Regions from separate parts of the Streptomyces sp. NPDC091287 genome, predicted to be linked through region 4. Evidence: riboswitches for the same ligand, from Rfam matches in the RefSeq annotation. Region 4 holds a riboswitch; each other region holds the start of a gene.
The links. A riboswitch is a leader RNA that binds a small molecule or an ion and turns the genes downstream of it on or off. The one in region 4 is predicted to bind cyclic di-AMP.
Positions count from the first base shown of each region.

Region 1: linked by a shared signal. The riboswitch ahead of ACIQRW_RS31205 (transglycosylase SLT domain-containing protein) and the one ahead of ACIQRW_RS01165 (peptidoglycan DD-metalloendopeptidase family protein) in region 4 are both predicted to bind cyclic di-AMP.
Region 2: linked by a shared signal. The riboswitch ahead of ACIQRW_RS34665 (M23 family metallopeptidase) and the one ahead of ACIQRW_RS01165 (peptidoglycan DD-metalloendopeptidase family protein) in region 4 are both predicted to bind cyclic di-AMP.
Region 3: linked by a shared signal. The riboswitch ahead of ACIQRW_RS34975 (NlpC/P60 family protein) and the one ahead of ACIQRW_RS01165 (peptidoglycan DD-metalloendopeptidase family protein) in region 4 are both predicted to bind cyclic di-AMP.

Region 1 covers NZ_JBIVUV010000021.1:123,698-128,982, reverse strand. Annotated here, with positions in the region: gene ACIQRW_RS31220 (dihydrodipicolinate reductase) at 1-682, shown strand, start outside; gene ACIQRW_RS31215 (carboxymuconolactone decarboxylase family protein) at 679-1,161, shown strand; gene ACIQRW_RS31210 (GMC oxidoreductase) at 1,251-2,894, opposite strand; gene ACIQRW_RS31205 (transglycosylase SLT domain-containing protein) at 3,041-3,883, opposite strand; cyclic di-AMP (ydaO/yuaA leader) riboswitch at 3,889-4,076, opposite strand; gene ACIQRW_RS31200 (FAD-dependent oxidoreductase) at 4,529-5,285, shown strand, end outside.
Region 2 covers NZ_JBIVUV010000026.1:98,079-103,363, forward strand. Annotated here, with positions in the region: gene ACIQRW_RS34655 (MerR family transcriptional regulator) at 1-680, shown strand, start outside; gene ACIQRW_RS34660 (PP2C family protein-serine/threonine phosphatase) at 822-2,042, shown strand; cyclic di-AMP (ydaO/yuaA leader) riboswitch at 2,335-2,487, shown strand; gene ACIQRW_RS34665 (M23 family metallopeptidase) at 2,499-3,545, shown strand; gene ACIQRW_RS34670 (aldo/keto reductase) at 3,703-4,647, shown strand; gene ACIQRW_RS34675 (PrsW family intramembrane metalloprotease) at 4,709-5,285, opposite strand, start outside.
Region 3 covers NZ_JBIVUV010000027.1:57,064-62,348, forward strand. Annotated here, with positions in the region: gene pcrA (DNA helicase PcrA) at 1-2,334, opposite strand, end outside; cyclic di-AMP (ydaO/yuaA leader) riboswitch at 2,616-2,782, shown strand; gene ACIQRW_RS34975 (NlpC/P60 family protein) at 2,781-3,989, shown strand; gene ACIQRW_RS34980 (hypothetical protein) at 4,100-4,453, opposite strand; gene ACIQRW_RS34985 (NlpC/P60 family protein) at 4,700-5,285, shown strand, end outside.
Region 4 covers NZ_JBIVUV010000001.1:280,863-286,147, reverse strand. Annotated here, with positions in the region: gene ACIQRW_RS01180 (STM4012 family radical SAM protein) at 1-1,163, shown strand, start outside; gene ACIQRW_RS01175 (STM4011 family radical SAM protein) at 1,171-2,094, shown strand; gene ACIQRW_RS01170 (SGNH/GDSL hydrolase family protein) at 2,101-2,928, opposite strand; gene ACIQRW_RS01165 (peptidoglycan DD-metalloendopeptidase family protein) at 3,103-4,059, opposite strand; cyclic di-AMP (ydaO/yuaA leader) riboswitch at 4,062-4,222, opposite strand; gene ACIQRW_RS01160 (tyrosine-protein phosphatase) at 4,667-5,285, shown strand, end outside.

The DNA.
Region 1 (5,285 bases), on a different contig from region 4:
CGTCTCCGGAGTCGACCCCGGCTGGGGCAATGACGTCCTGCCCCTGCTGGTCAGCGGCCTCGGTACCGAGGTGGACGTCATCCGCTGCCAGGAGATCTTCGACTACTCCACGTACGAGCAGGAGGAGTCGGTGCGCCATCTGATCGGCATGGGGCACCCGATGGACTACCAGCCGCTGATGCTGGCGGAGAGCGTTCCGACGATGGTGTGGGGCGGTCAGATACGGCTCATGGCGCGGGCGCTGGACGTCGAGCTGGACGAGATCCGCGAGACCCTGGACCGTCGGGCGCTGGAGAGAGCGGTACGCACCCGCACGATGGGCGAGTTCGCGGCGGGCACGCAGGGGGCGGTGCGCTTCGAGGTGCAGGGCGTCGTGGACGGCGTGCCGCGCATCGTCATCGAGCACATCACCCGGATCCATCCCTCGTGCGCCCCGGACTGGCCGTCCCCGCCCGACGGGGTGGGCGCGCACCGGGTGGTGATCGAGGGCCGCCCCCGTATCGAGGTGACGGTCGAGGCCTCCGACGAGGACGAGAACCGGTCGGCGGGCGGGAACGCCACCGCGGTCGGGCGGCTCGTCTCCGCCATCGACTGGCTGGTGGACGCGGAGCCGGGCCTGTACGACGCACTGGACGTTCCGCTGCGGCCTGCGGTCGGCAGGCTGGGAAGGAGACCGGCATGATCATCGATGTTCCGGAGGGCCAGGAGCCCATCGGTTATGTGTGGGGGGAGATGGTCCCCGGCATCGGCATGGCCGCCGCCACCTTCTCGATGTCCGTGTACGAGCACACGACACTGGGGCTGCGGGAGTTCGAGGCGGCCAGGCTGCGGGTGGCGCAGATCAACGGGTGCCTGTTCTGCCTGGACTGGCGGACCGAGCGGGACGGGGCGAAGGTCGAGGAGGAGTTCGCCGGGGCGGTGACCGAGTGGCGTACGACCGACGCCTTCGACGAGCGCACCCGGTTGGCGGCGGAGTACGCCGAGCGGTACACGCTCGACCACCACGGCCTGGACGACGCCTTCTGGAAGCGGATGACCGCGCACTACAGCCAGGCGGAGATCGTGGAACTGACGATGAGCATCGGCTCGTGGCTGGCGTTCGGGCGGCTCAACCATGTGCTGGGGATCGACGCGGTGTGCGTTCTGCCCGGTCACGGGTGAGGGCGGGCGCCTCCTGACGGAGTCCGGGGCCGCCGGGTTGGCACTCCCGGCCCCGGGCTCTTCGTCGGTTCCCGCGTCCTCCGGGGCGCCTACAGGTCGGTCGCGATGATCCGTTCGATGTTGCGCTCGGCGAGCGCGGTGATGGTGACGAACGGGTTCACGCTGGTGTTGCCGGGGATCAGCGCGCCGTCGATGACGTACAGGCCCGTGTAGCCGTGCAGCCGGCCGTAGTTGTCGGTGGCCTTGTCCAGGACCGCGCCGCCCAGCGGGTGGTAGGTGAGGTGGTCGCCCCAGATCTTGTGAACGCCGAAGAGGTCCGTGCGGTAGATCGTCCCCTCCTTCTGGTTGATCTTGTCGAAGATGGTCTTCGCGGCGTCGATGGACGGCTGCTTCCACGCCGTCTGCCAGTTCAGTTCGGCCTTCCCCGCCGCCGCGTTCCAGGTGAACTGCGCCCGGTTCGGGTTCTTGGTGATGGAGAGGTAGAACGAGGCCCACGTCTCGATCCCGGTGGGCAGCGGCGCCACTTCGGCGAACGCTCCGCCGGCGTCCCAGTTGTCGATGCCGCCGGTGGGGATGGACGACTGCACCTTCCCCGTCGGGTCCCAGAGGTGGTTGGCCCGGCCGCACATGACGTTGCCGTTGTCGCCCCAGCCCTTGCCGACCTCGTTGTTGAGGAGGGGCAGCGCGCCGGTGGCCTTGAGGCCGACGAGCAGCTTGCTGGTGCCCACGCTGCCCGCGGCGAAGAAGACCTTGTCCGCCGTGATGGTCTTGGTGGCGGTCGTCCGGCCGACGGTGTCCAGCTGGTCGATGAGCACCGTGTAGCCGCCGCCCGGGGCCGGGGTGACCGTGGTGACCTTGTGGAGCGGGGAGATGGTGACCCGGCCGGTGGCCCTGATCCGGTCGATGTAGGTCTTCTGGAGCGACTTCTTGCCGTAGTTGTTGCCGTAGAGGATCTCGGCGTCCAGGGCCGACCTGGGGACGGTCCCGGCCGCCTCCTGCTTCATGTAGTCCCAGTCGTAGACGGCGGGAACGAAGAGGAACGGGAAGCCGGAGCGCTGGGCGTGTTTCCGGCCGACACGGGCGTACTGATAGCAGTCGACGCTGTCGAACCAGGCGGGGTCGATGGTGGTGACGCCCAGTCCGCTGTTGGCGCGCGGGTAGTAGGTGCTGTACATCTCCTCGGCGCTCACCGTGGGGAGGATCGCGCCGAAGTTCTCCCGGCGCGGGGTGACGGCCATACCGCCGTTGACCAGGGACCCGCCGCCTACACCGCGGCCCTGGTAGACCGTGATGCCGGCGAACTCCTCGGCGTCCAGGATGCCGGTGTAGCGGTTGACGTGTCTGTCGATGGGGAAGCCGAGGAAGTTGCTCAGCGGCTGCTTGGTCCGGGTCCGCAGCCAGAAGGAGCGGTCGTCGGGCCTGGTGGTGTTGGCGAAGATCTTGCCGTCCGCGCCCGGCGTGTCCCAGGCCATGCCCATCTCGACCATATGGACGTCGACGCCGGCCTGGGCGAGCCGGAGGGCGGCCACGGAGCCGCCGTATCCGGTGCCGACGACCAGCACCGGCACACGGGCCCCGGAGCCGATCGGCGCTGCTGCCGCCCGGACGCCCGCCCACGCCGGTGCGGTGTGCCCGGCGATCGCCGCAGCGCCCAGAAGAGAACCTGTTCCAGCGATGAATCTTCGACGCGAGACACCCTTGGTCCCGCCATCCTGCATGGTAGTGTCGCTCATGTGACATCCCTCACTCTCGACAGAGTGCAACAGGTTCTACTGTCGATCGCGTGGTAAGTCACTAGAAACTTGGGGGTAACTTCCCGGCACGCCCGAGGGGCCCCGGACCATGAGGTCCGGGGCCCCTCGGGCTCGGGCGCGGAGGATCAGTAGGCGCCGAAGACGTTGTCGATCGAGCCGTACCGGTCCGCGGCGTAGTTGCACGCGGCCGTGATGTTGGCGACCGGGTCATAGCTGTCGGTCGAGGTGCCGGGCACGTGGTAGGCCTGGAAGGTCGGGTCGATGACCTGGAGCAGCCCCTTGGACGGGGTGCCCTTGACCGCGTTGGAGTCCCAGTTGTTGATCGCGGCCGGGTTGCCCGAGGACTCGCGGATGATGTTGCGGTGGATGCCCTCGTAGGTACCGGGGATGCCCTGCTCGGCCATGACCGCCAGCGACTCCTTGATCCAGCCGTCGAGGTCGTTCGTGTACGTGACGGCCTTCTCGGCGGCCGGAGCGGTCTTTGCCACGGGAGCGGCGTTGACCCGCTCCGAGCGGTCGGCACGGTCCGCCTCGGCACCGCGCGCGGCGGACGGGGAAGCCTCGGCGGCCTTGTCCGCCTTGCCGCCCGAAGGGGCCTCGGTCTTGGTTCCGAGGGTCAGCTTGATACCGGGGTGAATAAGATCGGGATTGTCTCCGACGATCTTCCGGTTGCCTTCGTACAGCTTCTCCCAGCCGCCGCTGACGGAATATTCGCGGGCGATCTTGGAAAGCGTTTCACCGGCCGCCACGGAATGCTGGGCGGGCGCGGCCTGCACGGCGGAATTCGCCTGGGCCACCGAGGCGGGCGCCACGGCCTGCTGCGGCGCGGCGGCGGGCGCGGGGGCCGCGAAGGCAGTGGTGGCGCCGATCACCGGGAGGGCGAGGACGGCTCCACCCGTGGTCACGGCTGCAAGGCCGCGGCGCAGCGAGGTGGACTGGGAACGACGGTGCTTACCCTGTGCGGGCATGGGGGATTTCCTCTCCGGCGCCTGCGAGGTGAGCTGTCGGGTTCAGACAGGAGATGTCTGGCCGCACGCTCGTGCGACTTCACCCCAAGCCGTTCCGGTTACGGATCGGCGACTTACCTGGGTCCCCCGCTCCTGCCGTGCGTGAGTGGGTTTCGGATTCCCGGACGGCGGCAGGATTCGGCGTTCCATCCGGATTGACGGTGACCGTAGGCGAGAAACGTCGAACAGAACAAGCCCCGCATTCCGGATTCCCTTTTCCACGCAAGATCGAAAAGCGGAATTGCCGGATCGGGTCACCCCGTCACGTCGTCAACTTTCTTCGCACAGAAGGGAACCGATGCTTCCACTTCTACGTCCGCCCTCTCGGACGTGACGCTCACCACTCCTTCACGACGATGGCGAGAATGAGGTCAAGCAAATGCCCCAACAGCCTCAATAAGCCCCTTATCGAGCAGGATGCCTAAAAGAAACAAATCGCCCATACCGGCACGGGAAAACGGGCTAATCGGACACTCTAGGCAGGGCCGGCCGAAGGGCCCGCGGGGCGATCGCTTACGGTGTGCGGTGGAGACTAGTAAGCCGACCCTTACCTCCGACGTACGCTGTACCTGCCCGCGTTCGCCCGCCCCGAAGGATCACCACGCCATGACACGCCCCGTCCGCGTCGCCATTGTCGGAGCCGGCCCCGCCGGTATCTACGCTGCGGACGCGCTGCTCAAATCCGAGGTCTGCCAGGACCCGGGGGTCTCCATCGACCTCTTCGAGCGCATGCCCGCGCCCTTCGGCCTCATCCGTTACGGCGTGGCCCCCGACCACCCGCGGATCAAGGGCATCGTCAAGGCCCTGCACCAGGTGCTGGACAAGCCCCAGATCCGGCTCTTCGGAAACGTCAGCTACCCGCACGACATCGGCCTGGACGACCTGCGGTCGTTCTACGACGCGGTGATCTTCTCCACCGGTGCCGAGGCCGACCGGGCGCTCGACGTCCCCGGCATCCAGCTGAACGGCTCCTACGGCGCGGCCGAGTTCGTCTCCTGGTACGACGGGCACCCCGAGGTCCCGCGCACCTGGCCGCTCACCGCGGAGAAGGTCGCCGTGCTCGGCGTCGGGAACGTGGCCCTGGACGTGGCCCGGGTCCTGGCCAAGACGGCGGACGAGCTGCTGCCCACCGAGATCCCGGACAACGTGTACCAGGGCCTCAAGGAGAACAAGGCGCTGGAGGTGCACGTGTTCGGGCGGCGTGGACCCGCGCAGGCCAAGTTCAGCCCGATGGAGCTGCGGGAGCTGGACCACTCCCCGAACATCGAGGTCATCGTCAACCCCGAGGACATCGAGTACGACGAGGGCTCCATCGCGACCCGCCGGGAGAACAAGCAGGCCAACATGGTCGCGCAGACCCTGG
Region 2 (5,285 bases), on a different contig from region 4:
GGGACCTCGGTCTCCTCGCGCCGAGCCGGATCGGGAGCAACGGCTACCGCTACTACGACCAGGACGCCCTCGTCCGGCTGCAGCGCATTTTGCTGCTGCGGGAGCTCGGTCTTTCGCTGCCCGCCATCAAGGATGTGCTCGCGGGGCAGCGGGACACGGCGGTGGCGCTGCGGGCGCATCTGCGGCTGCTCGAACAGGAGCAGGCGCGCATCGGGCGGCAGATCGCCTCGGTGCGGACCACTCTCCACAAGACGCAGGAGGGGATGGAACTCATGGCCGATGAAGTGTTCGACGGCTTCGACCACACCGCCCACGAGCAGGAGGTCACCGAGCGCTGGGGCCGGGACGCTTACGAGGAGGGCGACCGCTGGTGGCGTTCGCTCGGGGATGAGCAGAAGAAGGCGTTCCAGGACGAGCACGAGGCCATCGCGCGCGCCTGGGGCCGGGCCAGGGAGGCGGGGCTCGCCGCCGACGGGGCCGAGGCGCAGGACCTCGCGCGGCGGCACTGTGCGTGGCTGTCCTCGGCCAAGGCGCCCAGCCGTTCGTACGTGATCGGGCTCGGCGAGATGTATGTCGCCGATCCCCGCTTCGGAAAGAACTACGATCGCTACGGGGACGGCACCGCCGCCTTCGTACGGGACGCACTGACGGTATACGCGGAACACCGGCTCTCCGACTGACCATGGAAGGCCGGACCGCCGTCCGCCTTCCCCCTATTCGGCCGATGCGGAGTAGCCGCTCGGCGCGGCTCCGGGAAGCCTGGGCGGGGCGCGGTACCGTCCGCAGCCGTGGGTGGACCGGGCAGGAGTGCACAGGTGGGGATGGCCGACGAGCGGCGCAGCGGCACGGTGGGGAGTTTCGACGCCGTGGGCCGGGTGGTGTTCGGGTCCCGGGAGGGCCAGCTGACGTCCGACGGGCGGCGCACCGGGCGGTTCGTCCGGATGCTGCCCGCTCTGCTGATCCTCGGCGGGCTGCTGTTCGACTCGCTGGCTCCGCCCAATTTCACCGCGGTCCCCTTGTTCGTCGCGGCCCCGCTGATCGCCGCGCCGTTCTTCTCCAAGTCCCGGACCGTCCGCACGGGGATCGCCGCGGTCCTCTCCGTCACCGCGATGCGGCTCTCCGACGGGACGTCCACCCAGGTGGTCCCGGTCATCGAGATGATCACCGTGCTCACGGGCTCGGTGCTGGCCCTCGTCATCAACGGCGTCGTGCGGCGCGGCAACGAACAACTGGCCTCGGCCCGGGTCATCGCGGAGACCGCCATGCGGGCCGTGCTGCCGACCCCGGCCGAGCGGATCGGCGGACTCCAGGTGGCCGCGCGGTACGAGGCGGCGCAGGCGGACGAGTTCGTGGGCGGCGACCTGTTCGCGGTCGCGGACACTCCGTACGGCGTACGTCTGGTTGTCGGCGACGTACGCGGCAAGGGGCTGGACGCCGTCGAGGCGGTGGCGGTGATCATCGGGGCGTTCCGGGAGGCGGCCGAGCAGGAGCGTTCGCTGGAGGGTGTCGCGCAGCGGCTGGAGCGGGCGCTGGCCCGGGAGGGGACGCGGCGGTACGGGCTGGACGCCATGGAGGGGTTCATCACCGCCGTGCTGGCCGAGATCCCGCCAGGTTCGGCCTCGTTGCGCCTCGTCAACCGCGGTCACCCCGAGCCGATCCTGCTGCACGCCGACGGTGCCCTGGAGGTGCTGGCCCCCTCGGTGCCCGCCATGCCGCTGGGGATGGACCTGGGGGTGTGGCCGGACCGGTCCGACGAGTGGGCGATGCCCGCCGGGGCGACGCTCCTCGCCTTCACGGACGGCCTGTCCGAGGCCCGGGACCCGAACGGGGTCTTCTACGATCCGGCGGCCCGGCTGCGCGGCCGGATCTTCCCGGGCCCGGAGGAGCTGTTGTCGGCGCTGACGGACGACGTACGGCTGCACACCGGCGGGCGGACCACGGACGACATGGCGCTCATCGCGGTCGGCCGGCCGGCGGAGGGGCAGCCCGTGCGCCGGACGACGGTGAAGATCGTGGGCCGGGGCGACGACGCCGGGCGATGACCGGGCGATGACGGGGCGATGACGGGGCATCGGCGAGGCGTCGGCGGGACGACGACAGGGCGGTGACACGGTGCGTGATCGAAGAGCACCACTCCGCATAACATTTGACACACCGTCAGAAGAAGTGGTGTGGCCGAGCCGCGGTCAAGTCGCCCGATTCCGCCCGCTTGTGACCCGTACATCCCCACCGTGTTCGTTAATGATCAACAGGAACAGCTTGGAATAGAGCCCGTCTGTCTATTAACGTTCGATAACGCAGCGCGGTCGTCACAGTCGTCGTCAGAGACGGCGCCGCGCGCGAGCGCCGAATTCCGCAAGGGAACCGGGGAACCACCTACATGGGGTGAATCGGACGCCTGCGTCTCGTGAGAGACGGAGGGGCCCGTAGGAGACCTTCCTGCTCCGAACCCGTCAGCTAACCCGGTAGGCGAGAAGGAAGGAAAGGAGTGCGCCCACGTGGCGTCCAACAAGCCTGCCCCTGAGGCCCCGTCACCCTTCAGTGCCGACACCTTCGGTGCCGACACCTTCGGTGGCGAGGAGCGCACCTGGGAGGAATGGAACCCCACCGCGGAGTCCATCCGTCCCGTGCGCGGCAAGCACCGCGTCGCCAAGCAGCGTGGTCTGGCCCGTAGCTCCACCGTCCTCGGGGTCGGCGTCATAGCGGCCGTCGGTGCGGGCGGTATGGCCACCGCGCAGGACAAGGCGCCGGTCTCCATCTCTCTTCCCGATTCCATCGTGGACAACCTCCCCGACGCCAAGTCCCTTCCCGGCGTCGGGTCTTTGATGTCCGACGAGGCTGCGCCCGCCCCGGTCGCCGCGTCCGCGCCGCTCACCACCGCCGGCCTCACCACCGCCGAGGCCGAGCAGGGCACCGACGCGGGCGAGGCGCTGCGCGCCCGGATCCTCCAGCAGGCCGAGCAGCAGCAGGCCAGCGCCGACGCCGAGGCCAAGGCCGCCGCCGAGAAGGCAGCGGCCGAGACCGCCGCCGCCGAGGCCAAGAAGCAGCAGGACGAGGCCGAGGCCGCAGCCGCCGCGAAGAAGAAGGCGGCGGAGGAAGCGGCGAAGAAGAAGAAGGAGGCCGAGCGGCTCGCCAAGCTCGCCGCCAGCTTCTCCCTCCCCACCTTCTCGTACACGATCACCTCGACCTACGGTCAGTCCGGCGCGCTCTGGTCCTCGGGCCAGCACACCGGTCTCGACTTCGCCGGGTCGGCCGGTGCGCCGCTCAAGGCCGTGCACAGCGGCACGATCACGTCGGCCGGCTACTCCGGTTCGTACGGCTACCGCACGGTCCTCGAACTCGAGGACGGCACGGAGATCTGGTACGCCCACCAGTCCTCGATCGAGGTCTCCGTCGGCCAGAAGGTCACCACCGGCCAGACCATCGGCCGCATGGGCGACAGCGGCAACGTCACCGGAGTCCACCTCCACCTGGAGGTCCGCACCGCGGGCGGTTCCGCGATGGACCCGATGGCCTGGCTGAACAGCAAGGGCCTGAACGTCTGACCTCCCGGCCCCGCGGCTGACGTCCTTCGTCGCCGCCCCGCAACCCCGGCAGCCCTGACGCACACCCCCCGACGTCAGGGCTGCCGGTCTGTCCGGGGACGGTACGGTCCGGCGGGCGGCGGAATACCGTCCCCGCCCCGGCCCGTTGAACCTCCACATGACTTCTCCGCGCACTCTCGGCACCTCCGACCTCCAGGTCTTCCCCCTCGCCCTCGGCGGCAACGTCTTCGGCTGGACGGCGGACGAGGACCAGTCCTTCGCCGTCCTGGACGCGTACGTCGCGGCCGGCGGCAACTTCATCGACACCGCCGACGCGTACTCCGCCTGGGTCGAGGGCAACGAGGGCGGTGAGTCGGAGACCGTCATCGGCAAGTGGCTCGCCTCCCGCTCCAACCGGTCCGACATCGTCGTGGCCACCAAGGCCGGCGCGCACCCCGAACACCGGGGCCTGGCCGCCGGCACCGTCAAGGGCGCGGCCGAGGCCTCGCTGCGCCGCCTCGGCACCGACCACATCGACCTCTACTACACGCACTTCGACGACGAGACCGTCCCGGTCGAGGAGATCATCACCGCCCTCGACCAGCTGGTGAAGGACGGCAAGGTGCGGCACATCGCCGCCTCCAACATCAGCCCCGAGCGCCTGCGGGCCTCCCTCGACTTCTCCGAGCGCGAGGGCCTCGCCCGGTACGTCGCGCTCCAGCCGCACTACAACCTGGTCTCCCGCGACACCTACGAGGGCGACCTCCAGGACACCGCGGCCCGCGCCGGCCTCGCCGCCGTCCCGTACTACGCGCTCGCCTCCGGCTTCCTCACCGGCAAGTACCGCCCCGGTACGACCGTGGAGAGCGCCCGCTCCGCGAAGGCGGGCGGCCACCTGGAGTCGGAGCAGGGCCGCAGGGTGCTGGCCGCTCTGGACCGGGTCGCCGGGGAACGGGAGGCCGAGATCGCCACGGTCGCCCTCGCCTGGCTCGCCGCACAGCCGACCGTCGCCGCCCCGATCGCCTCCGCCCGTACGGTCGAACAGCTTCCCGCCCTCGTCGCGGTCGCCGACCTGCGGCTGACCGACGGCGAACTCGCCCTGCTCACCGAGGCGTCGGCCTGACGGAGCGGGCCGCCGCCACCGTTCGCGGTCGCCGACGCCGACGTCGACGCAGTGGCTGTGGCTACCTCGGCGGGCGGCGGTGGCTGGGTGGTGCGCTGCCGTACGGGTGGGGCGGCGGGTAGGCGGCGGGGCCGTATCCCGGTGTGTGCCCGTGCGGCTGCCCGTATCCGGGCGGGTGTCCGGGGCTGTGCCCGTACCCGTACCCGTTTGCGTACGGCGTCGGCATGGGGTGGCCGCGGTGGGCGCCCGGGCGGGCCGTCAGGCGGGCCGCCTGGGTGAGGGCCGGGGCCGCGAACTCCCGGCGCTGCCAGAGGTGGTGCAGCAACTCCCGCTCCCGCGCGCCGAAGTCCGGGCCCACCGCGCCGTGGCGGGCCCGGCGGCGCAGCCCCGCCAGGGAGGTCGCGAACGACTCGTACTCCGCGACCGCGCGGGCCGCCGCCCGGCCCCGCGTCCGGTCCGGCTGCCAGTGGCGGGCCAGGTCGCGGGCCATGCCCCGGGCCCGCATGGAGGAGAGCGCCGACGGCTCGGCTGGGGTCAGCCAGCCGGCCGCCGCATAGGCGGGCAGCTCGGCCGCGAGGGTCCGCAGCTCCCGCTGGCGCGACCAGATCGCCAGCCAGGTCACCAGGCCGAACGCCGGG
Region 3 (5,285 bases), on a different contig from region 4:
CGTGCCGAGCCCGAACTGGTCGTGCGTGACCCGGTCCCCGGCCACCAGGGTGACCGTCGGCTTCTCCGCGCCGCCGCGTCGGGTCGCGAAACCCGAGGGTCCTGAGCGGGAACGGGAGGAGGACAGCGAGGACGTGATGCCGGAGGTGGGCCCGGCGGGGGCGGCCATCGGGCCCTTGCGCCGCCAGTCCAGGTGCGCTTCCGGGATCTCCTCCAGGAACCGCGAGGGCGGGTTGTACGAGGGCTGGCCCCAGGCGCTGCGCATCGCGGCCCGGGTCAGATAGAGCCGTTCGCGGGCGCGGGTGATGCCGACATACGCGAGGCGGCGCTCCTCCTCCAGCTCCTTGGTCTGGCCGAGGGCCCGCATGTGCGGGAAGACGCCGTCCTCCATGCCGGTGAGGAAGACGACCGGGAACTCCAGCCCCTTCGCCGTGTGCAGGGTCATCAGCGTGATGACGCCGGAGCCGTCCTCGTCCTCGTCGGGGATCTGGTCGGAGTCGGCGACGAGCGCGACCTTCTCCAGGAACTCCGCGAGCGTGCCCGCGCCCTCCTCGTCGCCGCGCTCCTGCTCGAATTCGAGGGCGACGGCGGCGAGTTCCTGGAGGTTCTCGATGCGGGTCTCGTCCTGTGGGTCGGTGGAGGCCTGGAGCTCGGCGAGATAGCCCGTGCGCTCCAGGACCGCTTCCAGCACGACGGCGGGGCCGGCGCCGGACTCGACGATCGTGCGCAGCTCCTCCATCAGCGTGTTGAAGCGCTTGACGGCGTTGGACGAGCGGGCGGCCATGCCGTACGCCTCGTCGACGCGGCGCAGTGCCTGCGGGAAGGAGATCTTCTCGCGCATCGACAGGGCGTCGATCATCGCTTCGGCGCGGTCGCCGATACCGCGCTTGGGGACGTTGAGGATGCGGCGCAGCGGAACGGTGTCCTCGGGGTTGGCGAGGACCCGGAGGTAGGCCAGGACGTCCCGGACCTCCTTGCGCTCGTAGAAGCGCACACCGCCGACGACCTTGTAGGGCAGGCCGACGCGGATGAAGATCTCTTCGAAGACACGGGACTGGGCGTTGGTCCGGTAGAAGACGGCGACATCGCCCGCCTTGGCGTCGCCCGCGTCGGTCAGCCGGTCGATCTCGTCGGCGACGAACTGCGCCTCGTCGTGCTCGGTGTCGGCGACGTAGCCGGTGATGCGGGCGCCGCTGCCGGCGTTGGTCCAGAGGTTCTTGGGGCGGCGGCTCTCGTTGCGCTCGATGACGGCGTTGGCGGCGGAGAGGATCGTCTGCGTGGAGCGGTAGTTCTGCTCCAGCAAAATCGTCGTCGCGCTCGGGTAGTCCTCCTCGAACTGGAGGATGTTGCGGATGGTCGCGCCCCGGAAGGCGTAGATCGACTGGTCCGCGTCGCCCACCACGCACAGCTCGGCGGGTGCGTCGGCCTCCCCGGCCGGGCCGACCAGCTCCCGCACCAGCGTGTACTGGGCGTGGTTGGTGTCCTGGTACTCGTCGACGAGGACGTGGCGGAAGCGGCGGCGGTAGTGCTCGGCGACGTCCGGGAAGGCCTGGAGCAGGTGGACCGTCGTCATGATGATGTCGTCGAAGTCCAGGGCGTTGGCCTCGCGCAGGCGGGCCTGATAGAGCGCGTACGCCTGGGCGAGGGTCTTTTCGAAGCCGTCCGCGGCCTGTCCCGCGAAGGTCTCCTCGTCGATGAGCTCGTTCTTGAGGTTGGAGACCTTGGCGGTGAAGGACTTCGGCGGAAACTGCTTCGGGTCCAGGTCGAGGTCGCGGCAGACCAGGGCCATCAGTCGCTTGGAGTCGGCGGCGTCGTAGATCGAGAACGACGAGGTGAAGCCGAGCTTCTTCGACTCACGGCGCAGGATGCGGACGCACGCGCTGTGGAAGGTCATGACCCACATGGCGTTGGCGCGGGGCCCGACGAGCTGCTCGACGCGCTCCTTCATCTCGCCCGCGGCCTTGTTGGTGAAGGTGATCGCGAGGATCTGCCCGGGGTGCGTCCCGCGCTCGGCCAGCAGGTGGGCGATGCGGTGGGTGAGGACGCGGGTCTTGCCGGAGCCGGCCCCGGCGACGATGAGCAGCGGGGACCCGGCGTGCACGACGGCGGCGCGCTGCTCGGTGTTCAGCCCGTCGAGCAGGGCGGCGGAGTCGATCGCCGGGCGCGGGTGCCCGTCCCGGTAATACCCGTCCCGGGGCGGCGGGGGCGCGTCGTAGACGCCCTCGAAGAGTTCCTCCGGCACCGCTTCGGGCGCGTGGTCCTCGGGGGGCGGCGGGGGGCCGTCCTCCGCGGGCTGGAGGCCGGTCAGGAAACTGTCGTCAAAGAGGCTGCTCATCGCCTCCCGAGTCTAGGCGGCCGGACTGACAAGGTTCCGCCGAAGGCGGGAAGCGGGCTCCGCTACCCGCCGCCGACACGCCCGTACCGGGTACGCACGGAGACCGGACGCCGACGTTCCGTGAAGGAGTGCCCGGTCGGAGGGGGTGCGGACCCCCCGATCCGGAAAGGTCACGAAAATGTATCGGGCATATCGCTCATCGTCCTTCCCAGCGGCGGGGCCGGTTGGCTAGCGTGCTCGGTCAGGTGGCCCGTACCCTCCCTGAGGCGAACCACGCCTGACGGGCACCTCTGCCGAATCCGTCCTGCCGCCCTGACAGTTCGGAACCGGGGACCCACACGCAACACCGGGGTGAATCGGTCCGTGCCCTCGCATCCGGACCGTAGGACAACCTTCCGTTCCGTCCGAACCCGACAGCTAACCCGGTAGGCGGTCCACGGAAGGAGATGCCGGTCTTGGCATCGCATCGCAAGCCGCGCACGAAGGTGCGCACCACCACCCCCGCCGTCGGGCTGACGACGGCCGCGCTGGCGTCTGTGACGCTGCTCTCCACGCAGAGCGCCACGGCCGCGCCCGCGGAGCCGAAGCCCGCCATCGAGGAAGTGCAGAAGAAGGTCGACGCCCTGTACCGGCAGGCGGGCACCGCGACCCAGGAGTACAACCGGGCCAAGGCCGCCTCCGCGTCCCAGCAGACGAAGGTCGACACGCTGCTCTCCGACGTGGCGAAGCGGGCCGAGAAGATCAACGAGGCGCGCCGGGCGCTGGGCTCGTACGCGGCGGCCCAGTACCGCAACGGGGGCATCGCGCCCGCAGCGACGTTCTTCCTGGCGGACAACCCGCAGGGGTACTTCGACCAGAGCCGGCTGATGGACCGGGCGACGGAGCGGCAGCAGAAGGCCGTCGACGAGGTCCGTACGCAGCAGGCCTCGGCGGCGAAGAAGCGCGCGGAGGCGGTGAAGAGCCTGGAGACCCTCACCGAGACGCAGGCCACGCTCGCCTCCAGCAAGAAGGACGTGCAGACCAAGCTCACCGAGGCCCGGGGGCTGCTGTCGAGGCTGACCGCCGAGGAGAAGGCGCGGCTGGCGGAGCTGGAGCGCAAGAAGGAGGCCGAGGCGAAGGAGAAGGCGGCGAAGCTGGCCGCCCGGCAGGCCGCCGAGGCGAAGGAGAAGGCCGAGGCCGAGGAGAAGGCCCGCGAGGAGGCGGCGAAGGAGTCCGGCGGCGGTTCGGACACGGGCTCCGGTTCCGGTACGGGAACGGATCCGGGCTCCGGCACCGGCACCGGCACCGGTACGGACAGCGGTTACGCCGCCAAGGCGGAGAAGGTCCTGGCCTTCGCCCGCGCCCAGATCGGGAAGCCGTACGTGTGGGGCGCGTCGGGCCCCTCCAGTTACGACTGCTCGGGGCTGACGCAGGCGGCGTGGCGGGAGGCGGGCGTGACCCTGCCCCGGACGACCTGGGACCAGGTGGAGGTCGGGACGCGGGTCGCCACGTCCGATCTGCTCCCCGGGGACCTGGTCTTCTTCTACGACGACATCAGCCACGTCGGCATCTACAAGGGCGACGGGATAATGATCCACGCCCCGAAGCCGGGTGCGAACGTGCGCGAGGAGTCGATCTACTACATGCCGATCTACGGAAGCGTGCGCCCCGCGTAGGGCAGGCGCCCAGCGCGGAGCGGGCGTCCCGCCCGGAGCGGGCACCCCGCCCGGAGCGTGTGCCCAGCCCGGAGCGGGCACCCCGCCCGGCGCGGGCGCGCCGCGCGGACTCAGGTCCAGACCGTGGCGATGAAGATGTTGGCGACCGTCAGTCCGCCGACCGCGGCGAACGCGCCCTTGTCCACCATCTCGTCGTCCCGCTTGACGTAGACGAGGGCGAGGATCACGACCAGCAGCGCGAGCTTGATGCCGATCTTGACGTTGTTCACGGTCTGGTCGTCGGCCTGGTTGAGTCCGACCAAGGCGATGCCGGTGACGAGCATGGTCAGCGCGCCGTGCAGCATGGCGGGGATGAAGCGCGCGGTGCCCGCCCCCATGGCCTTCATCTGCGTCAGGAAGCCGCCCAGCAGGGAGGCGATGCCGATGATGTGCAGGGCGACGAAGACATTGATGAGTACGTCCATGGCTCCGGAGCCTAGCCAGGGCCAAGGATTTTCCTTTCAGTGAGGCAGACCTTCCTTGTGCGCTTCCTCCGGCATTGACCGCATTGCCCTGATGTGTGGGCATAACGGTGATCAACTACGACCGATGAAACGTCACATCAGGGCAATAGCGGTCATGGCGACTCTTTTCCCGGCACCGGGATTAGCGTCCTTCACGGACCCGCCGGTATCCCCCGACGGGCACCCGACAGGAAGGATGCCGCCCCCGTGGCAGCGCACCGCAGGTCAGCTCACCGAAAACCCAAGCAGCGCCCGCTCACCGGCTCTGCTGCCCGCACCGCCGCCACCCTGGCACTCGCCGGGGCCGCCACCGCGGGATCGGTCACCGGGGCGGGCGCGGCCCCCACCGAGCCGGCCCCCACCGCCGCGCAGGTCAAGGCGAAGGTCGACCGGCTGTACCACGACGCCGAGGTCGCCACCGAGAAGTACAACGGGGCGAAGGAGAAGGCGGCCAACGCCACCCGCGCCGTCGACGCCCTGGCCGACGTGGCCGCGCGTCGCACCGCCCGCCTCAACACCGCCCGGCACGCCCTCGGTTCGCTGGCCACCGCGCAGTACCGCAGCGGCACCCTGGACCCGGCCCTGCAACTGGCGCTCTCCTCCGACCCCGACGCCTATCTGCAACGCGCCTCCTACCTCGACCGGGCGGGCGACCGGCAGAGCGGCCTCCTGCGCGGCATCCGGCGCCAGGTCTCCCAGATCACCCGCGTCAAGGCACGCGCCGACCAGGAGACCGAACGCCTCGCCGCCCGCCGCGCCGAACTGCGCGAACACCGCACCGCGATCCGCACCA
Region 4 (5,285 bases):
CGCCGGAGGAGCTGACGACGCGCTATCTGGACGCGATGGAGCGGCAGGCCATCGCCGTGCGGGACGCGCTGGGCGACGAGGAGCCGGTGCGGTTCGCCGCGGCGGCGTTCGGCGGCGGCACGCCGACGTTCCTGACCGCCGGGGAGCTGGAGCGGCTCTGCGACATAGCGGAGAAGCGGATGGGCGCCGACCTGCGCTCGGTGCCGCTGTCGGTGGAGACCTCCCCGTCCACGGCGACGGCGGACCGGCTGGCGGTGCTGGCCGAGCGGGGCACGACGCGGATCAGTATCGGTGTGCAGAGTTTCGTGGACGAGGAGGCGCGGGCGGCCGTCCGCCCGCAGCGCCGCGCCGACGTGGAGGCGGCGCTCGGCCGGATCCGCGAGGCCCGGATCCCGGTGCTGAACATCGACCTGATCTACGGCATCGACGGGCAGACCGAGCGCAGCTGGCTCGCGTCGCTGGACGCGGCGCTGGCCTGGCGGCCGGAGGAGCTGTATCTCTATCCGCTGTACGTCCGCCCGCTCACCGGTCTGCACCGCCTGGGCGCGGCGGCCGGCGGCGAGGCGGAGGCCCTGGAGCAGGCCGCCTGGGACGAACAGCGGCTGCGGCTGTACGCGGTGGGGCGGGACCATCTGCTGGCGCACGGCTACGAGCAGGTGTCGATGCGGATGTTCCGGCGGACCGATGCCCCGCGGGAGCAGGAGGGTCCCGAGGACTACGCCTGCCAGACCGACGGCATGATCGGCCTCGGCTGCGGTGCCCGTTCGTACACGGCGGCCCTGCACTACTCCTTCGACTACGCGGTGGACATGCGGGAGATCCGGTCGATCATCGACCGGTTCACCGCCGCCGAGGACTTCTCCCGGGCCGAGGTCGGCCGGTACGTCGACGCGGACGAGGCGCGACGGAGGCATCTGCTGCAGTCGCTGCTCCAGGCGGCGGGGCTGCCGGTGGCGGACTACCGGGCACGGTTCGGTACGGATCCGGGCGCGGATTTCCCGGCCGAGCTGGCGGGGTTCGCGGCCCGTGGCTGGCTGGACGTGTCGGCGCCGGACGGTCTGCTGAGGCTGTCCCCGTCGGGCCTCGCCCACTCCGACGCGCTGGGTCCCGCGCTGTTCTCCCCCGGGGTACGGGCCGCGATGGCCGCGTACGAGCGGAAGTGACGGGGCCGTGGACCTGACGATTCTCTACCGGGGCCCGCTCGCCTCCTGCGACTACGACTGTCCGTACTGCCCGTTCGGCAAGCGGCGGGACAGCCGCGCGCAGCTCACGGCGGACCGGGAGGCGCTGGAGCGGTTCACCCGCTGGGCCGCGGAGCGGACCGGTGACCGGCTGTCCGTGCTGTTCACCCCGTGGGGCGAAGGCCTGGTCCGCTCCTGGTACCGGCGGGCGCTGACCGATCTTTCGCGGCTGCCGCACATCAGACGCGTCGCGATCCAGACGAACCTGAGCTGCCGCACCGACTGGCTGGCGGACGCGGATCCGGAGCGGATCGCGCTCTGGTGCACGTACCACCCGGGGCAGACGCCGTACGAGCGGTTCCTGGGCAAGTGCCGGGAGCTGTCCGCGAAGGGGATCCGTTACAGCGTGGGCGTGGTGGGGTTCGACGAGCACCTCGACGAGGCTCGGCGGCTGCGGGCGGCGCTGCCGGAGGAGGTCTATCTCTGGGTGAACGCCGCCGAGGGGCACATCTACACCGACGAGGAGGCGGCGCGGTGGACGGAGCTGGATCCGCTGTTCCCCTACAGCCGTGATCCGCACCGTTCGGCGGGGCTGCCCTGCCGGACGGGCGAGTCGGTGATCTCGGTGGACGGCGACGGCACGGTGCGGCGCTGTCACTTCGTCAAGGCGGAGCTGGGCAATCTCTACGACGGCAGCTACCGCCGGGCGCTCGGCCCGCGGGCCTGTCCGCTCGCCGTGTGCGACTGCCACATCGGCTATGTACATCTGGAGTCGCTGCCGCTGTACGACGTGTTCGCGGGCGGTGTCCTGGAGCGGATACCGGCAGGACACCCTCCGGGCGCGGGCGCGCCGTCGGACGGGCTCGTGGCACCGGGCCCGTCCCGGCGTGCGCTTCCTCTGCTGGAGCCCTGACCGGTCCTAGAGCGGCAGAAGGTCCGGGCGTTTCGCCTCGACGTGGTCGCCGGAGGACTCTCCGCGCAGCCGTCGGCCGATCCAGGGCACGAGGTATTCGCGGGCCCACTGGATGTTGTCGCGCCGTGCGTCGAAGGGGCTGCGCTGGGCCTGCGGCGGCCAGGGCTGGTCGGGGTCGGCGGGCACCTCGTGGCCGAGGACCTGGGCGGCGCGCAGCGCCACGCGGGTGTGGCCCTCGGGCGAGAGGTGCAGCCGGTCGTTGTCCCACGCGCGCCGGTCCTGCACGGAACGCAGCGACCACAGGTCCAGCACGGGGCAGCGGTAGCGGTCGGCGATGGCCCGCAGGTGGACGTTGTACGTGGCGATCTTGCCGCGCATGTGGCGCAGCACCGGCACGCCCCGGGTGTCGAAGCCGGTGGTGACCATGACGGTGCCGACGGCGTTGCTCAGGTCGGCGACCGCCCGCTCGAAGCGCTCGGCGAGATCGTCGGGGTCCGTGCCGGGCCGGATGATGTCGTTGCCGCCCGCGCAGAAGCTGACCAGGTCGGGGGCCAGTTCCTTGGCGCGCGGGATCTGCTCCTCGACGATCTGGTCGAGGAGACGTCCTCGTACGGCGAGATTGGCGTAGCGGAAGTCCCCGTGCGGGAAGTCCTCGGGGCCGGTCGCCCCGTCGGGGGCCGGGAGCCGGTCGGCGAGGAGCACCGCGAAGCGGTCTGCCCAGCCGAGGTAGGTCCCGTCGGGGCCGGGGTCGCCGACGCCCTCGGTGAAACTGTCGCCAATCGCCGCGTACGACCCGATGGTGTGCTGCTGGTTGTTTCTCGAATCGTCTGCCACAAGCACTTATCCTGCATCGTGCGATGTGACCTACGCGACCGTAATACGGGGTTGACGGGTGGTGAGATAGACCACCCGGTCAGTTTTTGGTAAAGCCGGAATAAGTGGAGGGGCGGTGCGCCGCCGCGCACCGCCCCTCGATCACTTCTCGCCGCGTCCGGTCGGACGGAGACGTCAGACGGAGACGCCGTGCTGACGCAGGTACGCGATCGGGTCGATGTCCGAGCCGTAGCTCGGGCCGGTGCGGACCTCGAAGTGCAGGTGCGGGCCGGTGGAGTTGCCGGTGGAGCCGGAGAGGCCGATCTGCTGGCCGCCGGTGACGGTCTGGCCGACGGAGACGTCGAGCGAGGACTGGTGGGCGTACTGGGAGTACATGCCGTCCTCGTGCTGGATGACGACCTCGTTGCCGTACGAGCCGCTGTTGCCGGCCGAGACCACGGTGCCCGGGCCGATGGCGAGCACGGGGGTGCCGGAGGCGGCCTGGAAGTCCGAGCCGGTGTGGTAGCCGCTGGACCAGCTGGCGCCGGAAGCCCGGTACTGGGTGGTGACGTTGGCGCTGGCCAGCGGGGCGGACCAGCCGGAGCCGGTGGCCTCGGAGGAGCCGGTCCCCGACGGGCTGCCGGAGCCCTCGGAGTCATCGGCGGAGACGGTGTCCGCCTTCGGGGCCTCCTTCGGCGCGGCCTTCGGCGCCGGTGCGGCCTTCTTCGGGGCGGCCTCGGGAGCCGCGGACTTCTCGGCCGGGGCGGAGCCCTTGGCGCCGAGGGTCAGCTTCATGCCCGGGTGGATCAGGCTGGGGTTCTCGCCGACGGTGGAGCGGTTGTCCTGGTACAGCTTCTCCCACCCGCCCTTGAGCTGGTGCTCGGCCGCGATCTTCGCCAGGTAGTCGCCGGAGACGACGGCGTACGTCTTCGGGGCGGCCTTCGACGCGGCGGGGGCGGTGGCCGGGGCGGTGTGCGCGGCGGCGACCGAGGCGGCGGCGGGCTTCGCGGCCGGAGCGGCCTGGTCCGCCGCGCTCGCGACGGTGGCGCCGATGAGCGGGAGGGCGAGTGCGGCGCCGCCGGTCCCTGCGACGAGGACGCCGCGGGAGATCGGGCCGGACTTCGGACGACGGTGCTTACCCTTTGCGGGCATGGGAAGTTCCTCTCCGGCGCCTGCGAGGTGAGCTGTCGGGTTCGGGCTGGAGATGCCCGGTCGCGTTGCGGCGACTTCACCCCGAGCCGGTCCGGATCGCTCCGGATCGGCGGCTTACCTGGTTCCCCCGCTCCTGCCACGCGTGAGTGGGTGGGTGCGAATTCCGGGCGGCGGCAGGATTAGGCGGTCCGTCCGGATTGCGGCGACCGTAAGCGAGCAAGGACGAGCAGAACAAGCCATCGGTTGCGCACCGGAATCATCGATTCGATATCGCCCCGGATTTCCCGTCACACTCCGTGGATTACGGATCTTGGATTTCCGTACGGGCAATGGGAATACTCCGGGGCACGCTCGCCACGGACGGTCACGGATATGATCCCGCTCACCTCCGAAATCCCATCTCCCCCATTAGCGGGGCATGTTCTGCGAAATGCACCAATACGGACACGCGGTCGGCTTCACCCCTGACGCCCGGTCAGGCCGACCCCCTCGGCACCCCGCACCGGGGTGCGCGACCGTGATGATTTTCCGTCGAATCGATGTCGTATCGTCACGGGAGCGCCCTCGCCGGCGAGCCGCGCCGACGCCAGAGATCCCAGGAGCCACCGTGACGCAACAGGTGCCGCAGGTCCCGCCGACAGAGACCGTGCTGACCGGAGTCCGTAACTTCCGCGACGTGGGCGGGCTCCCCACCGCGGACGGCCGGCGCACCGCTTTCGGGCGGCTCTACCGGAGCGGCCACCTGGCGCACGCCACGGCCGAGGACGCGGCCTTCCTCGGCGGGCTCGGGCTGCACACGATCTTCGACTTCCGCCACTCCGCCGACCACCGGCTCGACGGATACGACATCGAGTTGACCGGTGTCCGTAATGTCAGCATTCCGCTCTCGGACCCGGCCGACGGCGCGGAGTTCTGGCGGCTGGTGAGCGACGGGAACATCGAGCAGTTGCGCTCGGTCCTCGCGAACGGCAAGGGCGTCGACCGCATGATCCGGATGTACCGCGCGACGATTCTGGACCGCACCGCCGAGCACAGCCGGGTGCTGCATTCCCTGGCCGAGGACAGCGTCCCCGCCCTGATGCACTGCGCGGCGGGCAAGGACCGGGCCGGTCTCTCGATCGCGGTCGCCCTGCTGGCGGTCGGCGTCGAGCCGGAGGCGATCGAGGAGGACTACCTCAAGTCCAACGATCCCCACCGCCGCTACGCCGTGAAGCGCTCCGACGCGT